One region of the Parabacteroides sp. AM17-47 genome, then DNA from elsewhere that is predicted to be linked to it. Evidence: riboswitches for the same ligand, from Rfam matches in the RefSeq annotation. Region 1 holds a riboswitch; each other region holds the start of a gene.
The links. Region 1 has a riboswitch for cobalamin ahead of DW205_RS04995 (TonB-dependent siderophore receptor). Riboswitches for the same ligand answer to the same signal wherever they lie in the genome.
Positions count from the first base shown of each region.

Region 2: it holds a riboswitch for cobalamin, as region 1 does, so the genes downstream of both, DW205_RS04315 (porin family protein) here and DW205_RS04995 (TonB-dependent siderophore receptor) in region 1, are expected to answer to the same signal.
Region 3: it holds a riboswitch for cobalamin, as region 1 does, so the genes downstream of both, DW205_RS09115 (ABC transporter substrate-binding protein) here and DW205_RS04995 (TonB-dependent siderophore receptor) in region 1, are expected to answer to the same signal.

Region 1 is NZ_QTLI01000005.1:64,099-66,304, reverse strand. Features, by position in the region: gene DW205_RS04995 (TonB-dependent siderophore receptor) at 1-1,323, opposite strand, end outside; cobalamin riboswitch at 1,401-1,597, opposite strand; gene DW205_RS04990 (threonine/serine exporter ThrE family protein) at 1,713-2,206, opposite strand, start outside.
Region 2 is NZ_QTLI01000004.1:142,474-144,679, forward strand. Features, by position in the region: gene coaW (type II pantothenate kinase) at 1-645, shown strand, start outside; cobalamin riboswitch at 665-868, shown strand; gene DW205_RS04315 (porin family protein) at 1,160-1,768, shown strand; gene priA (primosomal protein N') at 1,856-2,206, shown strand, end outside.
Region 3 is NZ_QTLI01000009.1:137,696-139,901, forward strand. Features, by position in the region: gene DW205_RS09105 (hypothetical protein) at 1-164, shown strand, start outside; gene DW205_RS09110 (precorrin-2 C(20)-methyltransferase) at 213-917, opposite strand; cobalamin riboswitch at 984-1,183, shown strand; gene DW205_RS09115 (ABC transporter substrate-binding protein) at 1,246-2,206, shown strand, end outside.

The DNA.
Region 1 (2,206 bases):
AAAACCTGTCTTGAAACTACCATTCAATTCCTCCAATACGTTGGTATAATTGATTTTTGCGTCCCAATGTGCCAAACGGCGGGTAATTGTGCTGTCCTTCTGAGGGGTTTTCATCTGGAAATACAGACGATCCTCATGCGTGAAATATTGGCGGGCGGAACTTCTGAATGACCAGTTCTGGTTGAAACGGTGGGTCAACTGGAAACCAACGCTATTATTGGTAAACTTGCCATAGGCCCACGGTTCGCCGAGGAATGTCTTGAATCCGTTATTTATCACCTCATTGTCGATATGCAAAACGCCCGGATCTTGAGTCCTTTTATCCCGGAAGATATCGGCATCGATATTAAGGGTGGTCTTGCGTCCTAAGTCAATGTCGATGACTGGGGTGATGTCGTATCGTTTGCTGTTTTGCGGTTTCCTGAATTTATCGGCATCCTCATACATTCCGTTCAAGCGGTAACGAATGGTCTTTTTGGCATTCAGCGGGCCGGAAATGTCGATAGAGGCTTGCTTATAGTCGTAACTGCCGTATCTGATCGTAGCGCCATACCGGGGCGTATATAAGGTCGGCTTGGTGATAAAGTTGATGATACCTCCGGGCTCTACCGCTCCATAAAGGACAGATGCCGGGCCTTTGAGGATCTCTATGCGCTCGATACTGGATAGAGCGTCGTTCGAGAACTTTAGGTATCGTACCCCGTTCCTGAAATAGTTACGGGAGTTCGTCATGGAGAAACCACGGGAAGAGAAGACCTCGTTGATGTTGGAAGCCTCACCGGAAGGTCCGCCTTTCACGCCGCCCAGGTTCCTTACGGCCTCGGTCATGGTGGTAGCCTGTTGGTCTTCCAATAATTTCCGGGTCGCTACGCCTACGGTTCCGGGTATTTCCATCACGGGGATATCCATACGGGTAGCCGAATTAGCGATGTCGGAGTTATAACTCTGTGGTTTCGCCCCGACGATATCTACCTCGGGTAGTCCTAGTAGCTTGTAAGATAACTGGATATCCATCTCGTAATTCCCTTCTCCCGCGGGAATATCTCGGATTGCCGAGACGGTGTTGTAACTGTTGGTGATTAGTACGTGCTCCTTCGTGTCCTTGAGTGGTAAGGAGAAATACCCGTCCGTATCTGAAATAACTCGTATATCCGTACCCTTGATGTAAATGACAATGTTCGCCATCGCCTTGTTATCCTCATCTACGATCGTACCGGATACGACTCTGATACTTCCCACCGATGGCCTGCTTTGAGCGATCATTCGGGTGCCAGACAAAACAATCCCGCTAACAATTAGCAGGAACAAATAAAAATGTCTCATAATGTATAAAAATTAATTACGCAGTTTACATCTCCAGTGCAATCGATCCAATGATTCCCCAAAATCCCGGAAGAATCTATTCCTTATTTTTGTCTGGCAGGTTTCCTGACTAACCCGGAAAGCGACCTTCCCATCTTTAAAAAAGACAGTGGCATGAAGAAACTTTCCTCCTTATGGGTTTTACAGTAGCGGGCTCTGTTCCGGAATCTAACCGAAATTCCCTTTTATAGACTTGCGGAATGCAACATCTATCACCAAAACGTCACAAAAGTATAGTATTGATAGGGCTTTTTTTAATGAAATATGTTAAATATATTGAACGTGTTAAACAATTTGGCATATCCTTATGCGATAGTTTTTCCCGGACTAATCTTTATGGAAAAGTTTTTTCACCATTCAATGAACTTCCCTCTTTCCCGGCGCTTTTCCAGTTCCTCTTGTAAATGTCGTTGGCGATCTTTGGCGATGTAACGACGGGCGAAGATGTTCGGGACAGCTACACCGAGTGAGATACAAAGAATGATGAGTGCGGAATTGATCCCGTTGAAGAATGCGTTTGTGACCTCACCGATTACTCCATGCAGATTAATGAACGCTAATAAAGAACGATACATCAAGACTCCCGGGATCATGGGGATAACCGATGGGATGGTCAGCACATGATTGGGAACGTGGCACCAATGGACGGCTTTGACGGCAAGCACGCTGACTACGAAACTTCCCATGAACGAGCCGATTACGGGACCATATCCCAACTCGAAGTTTACGAAGTTACGGGTACATACGGCGATGATACCTCCTACGGCCACTACCCATAATAGCCGACGCTGGATGTTGAATATCATGGAGAAACCCATGGCCGAAATTGCTGCCGCTATTGCGT
Region 2 (2,206 bases), on a different contig from region 1:
GATCAACCTTTATATGGCTTACCAACTGCGAAGACGGATGAGTTCCTTGCGAATGGGCTAGGGGCGCAATATAATACGGGACTGGACAGTCTATTGGTGGTCAGCATGGGAACGGGTACCTCCTTTGTCAAGGTACAAGGCTCCACGATCGAGCATATCGGGGGATTGGGTATCGGTGGCGGAACCATCCTCGGCTTGTCTAAGCTATTATTGAAAACGCATGACTTTCACCAAATAGCGTCTTTGGCCGAGCACGGTTCCTTGAATGATATCGACTTGCATATCCGGGATATTACGCCGCATCCGTTACCCGGCCTGCCGCTGGACGTGACAGCCTCTATTTTCGGAAAAGTGGACGCGAACGCTAAGGTTGAGGATATCGCTCTCGGTATCGTTCATATGGTCTTGCAGACCATCGGGCAAGGAGCTGTTTTCGCCTCGTTAAATGGCGATATCAAGAATATCGTATTGATCGGTAACCTAACTCGCTTGCCACAATGCCCGGATATTTTCCCCCGTCTGGAGGAGATGTGCGATGTCCATTTCAAGATACCGGAGTATGCCGAGTATCGCACGGCTATCGGGGCGGCTTTATGCTATATCAGGAACCGGGAATATAAGGATATTTTTTGTGGAAAGTGTTAGGCTACATCAAAACTTTATGTATCTTTGCTACATGCTTTGTTCCCTTTCGGCAATCGCCGGATAGGGATTAAAAGGGAATCGGGTGAGAATCCCGGACAGTCCCGCTGCTGTAAGCTTCATAAACGGGTTGAGCAATACTGTTGCCACTGTTCATTCAAGTGAATGGGAAGGCGCTTAAGACCGGAAGTAAGTCAGAAGACCTGCAAGGCGTGTATATTTTCGACGGCTTCGAGGAAAGGCCGGAAGAGAACGCAAGAACCTTATCCGGTTTTTACTATTCTTTATCCAAGGTTTTCTTATCAAGTCGTCTCATGGTTTCGGATAATTATTTTGCCATAATAATTAGGGAAAGAAGCATGAATCTGACCGACGGGATGAGCTCCGTGTGTAAGATGCATGCTTTCTTTGCGTTTAAAGGACTGGGGTATTCCGTGAACACTCTATAGAGAATATTTGTTTATTATTAGAAAAGTGCGTTTATTTGCAACGAGTAATTAACAAAAGAAGTATGAATATGAAGAAAATTGTGGGACTTGTTATGGTTGCCTTGCTAGCGTTGATGGCGCTTCCGGCGAACGCTCAGCTTAAATTCGGTATCAAGGGAGGTGTGAATATATCGTCTGTTCATTTCAACTCGGACGTGTTGAAAGCGGATAACGTAACCGGCTTCCAAGTGGGTCCGATGATCGAGACGACCTTACCGTTGGTGGGTGTCGGGATCGATGCGGCAGTGTTGTATTCGCAAAAGGGTTTGGAAACGACCTCGGCTGGCGGGGTTAAGACTTCGATGAAGACGGATTATATCGATGTTCCGGTCAACTTGAAATGGAAATTCGGTTTACCGATCGTCAAGGCGTATTTGGCAGCCGGTCCGTATATCGGTTTCCGTGTAGGCGGTGATAAATTTTGGGATATCCCGGGTTCCGTAGCGGATCAGGTGAAGGCGAAGAATTTCAGCGCAGGTCTTAACTTCGGTGCCGGCGTGGAACTGATCAGTCACTTGCAGGTGGGTTTCAATTATGGTCTGGGACTGACTGATAACTATAGCATTGAGAAGGTGAACCTCTCCGACGGTGCCGGAAAGAACCGTGGATGGTCTATCACGGCAGCGATCTTGTTCTAAATAGGTGAAAATAAAATGAGAGAGGCTGGGCTTTAGAAGTCCGGCCTTTTTTGTTATTTTTGGGCTCGTAATGAAACACCTGTTTGAATGAAATATGCGGACGTCATACTTCCCCTTCCTTTGGAGAATAGCTATACCTATCGGATACCCGAAGATCTGGAGAGAGCCGTGACTCCCGGTTGCCGGGTGATCGTGCATTTCGGGAAGAAACGATATTATACGGCTATCGTCATGGAGGTACACGACCGGGAACCGGTATCCGATTTTGAGACGAAGGAGATCTACGCTTTGCTGGATGCCACGCCGGTGCTCCGCCGTCCGCAACTCCGTTTCTGGAAATGGATATCTTCTTATTATATATGTAAGCTGGGCGACGTGTATAAGGCGGCCTTGCCTTCCGGCTTAAAGTTGGAAAGCGAGACGGCGGTTACTTATAAT
Region 3 (2,206 bases), on a different contig from region 1:
GTATTCGCTACAACGCTTGTAAAATGCGTGAGGCGAACCGTAAAGTAAGCGAGTTGGAAGATATGCACGCAAAAGCGATCATGTACCATAATTCAGTGAAACCTTATATGGATACACTTCGTTTCCATATCGATCAGCTTAAGCATATATTGCATGTAGCGTAATAAGATGGGCTGTCCGGGTTTGGTTACTCTCCGGGCAGCCTTCTTCTTTTAGCGAGGTTGGACAATCAGTAGGGAGAAATAGGGGAAATCCTTGGAATGTATAATGGTGATATCAGTAGTATAATATTCTTTTCCTGTTCCAACATTCTCGAAATAATGAAAAACCGCCTTATCCGCATACTGCCGGATACAAGTATGAATAGCCTCTTGGCAACCCGGTAATTTCATGATGACGATGATCATTCCATTTTCTATTTTTGCCGAAAGTTCATCGAACGACGCAGTCCCGGGGATTACATTAATTTGCTCCTCTTGTTTTACGATATGTATCCCGGCCAAAGCACCTGCCGCTATAAATGCCGGAATTCCTGCGATTCGATCTACCGGGATTCCTGCTTCCTCGAATTTATCGTATACATATTGTATAGATGAATAAAAACCAGCGTCTCCCTCGGCGACGATCACGATTTGTTTTCCTTTCAAATATTCAGCTTGGGCATCCAGAAACAATTCGTTATAAGCGTTTAACGCATCTGTCCGTTCCTTACTCATTGGCAAAATAAACGGATGGATCAAGGATTCGTCTACCTCAATAGCTTTCAATATATCCGTCGCCCGAGATATGATTCCATGCTTGCCTTGTGTAGCAGGACAATAGATAATATCAGCCTTTTGTAATGTATTAAGCCCTTTCAGCGTAATTAATTCCGGATCACCGGGACCTAATGAGACGAAGTGAATAGGATGATTCATGTGTATTTGTTTTTATTTGAAACGCAAAAGTCCTTAAAATTGCGGATGTATACAAATATTCTTACTACTTTTGTCGCTGTAATAGGCTCCGCTTATCTCTTTTTCTGGGAGGCGGATTAAAAGGGAACCGGGTGAGAATCCCGGACAGACCACGCTGCTGTGAACTTCTAAACATTCGGACAATACCTTGGCCACTGGTTTCGTAATCGGGAAGGCGTCCAGAATGGAAGTAAGTCAGAAGACCTGCCGGTTCATAAATAAATGTTGCTGTCCCGTGGAGCAGGACGAGAGTAACTGTCAATGATCAACTGTCAATTAAACAAGGATTATGAATAAGTTTATAGCGAGTGGATGCTTGCTTTTATCGGTATTGACTTTATCATGTACTTCAGGTATCCGTGAAAAAGGAGAAATAGGGAAGACGGCTTCCGTAGAGCAATCCGCATTCTCGCAAGAGCAGGTTAAGCCTTTATACGCCCAAGGATTCAAGCTTACCTATGCGGATCAATATGTCTTGGCTGATATCCAAGATCCTCAAAACGAGGAAAGCACCACGTTTCATTATGCGTTCGTAAAAAGAGGTTCGAAACCCACGGGGATTCCTGTTGATTATACGGTGATAGAGCTTCCTATCCGAAGCGTTATCTGTATGACTTCCCTGCAATTATCGAATTTTATTAAATTGGGTGCCTTGGATAAGGTCGTTGGGATTACCAGTACACGGCATTTGTTCAATAAAGAGATGAACGAACGCCTGAAAGAAGGTAAAACCGCAAAGATCGGTATAGAGGGAAATTTCGATAACGAGGTTATCATGAGTATGAATCCTGATTTGATCCTTGTATCGCCATTCAAGCGGGGAGGCTATGAGACGCTGAAAGACGTGGGTATCCCCTTGATTCCCCATTTGGGTTATAAGGAGACTACGCCATTGGGACAAGCTGAATGGATCAAGTTCATAGGCTTGTTGTTAGGGGTAGAGAAAGAGGGCAATGAGCGTTTTGCCGCCATTGAGAAGAGGTATAATGAATTAAAGGAACTTACGGCGGATGGCAATGTTAAAAAACGTCCGATAGTTTTTAGTGGCGAGTTACGGGGTGGAAACTGGTATGCCGTAGGAGGAAAGAGTTTCTTGGCACAGCTTTTCAAGGATGCCGGCGCTGATTATTTCTTGAAAGACGATGAGCGATCCGGTGGTGTTACATTAGACTTCGAGACGGTCTATAACCAAGCGGACGATGCTGATTACTGGCGTATCGTGAATAGTTTCCCGGGAACGTTTAGCTATG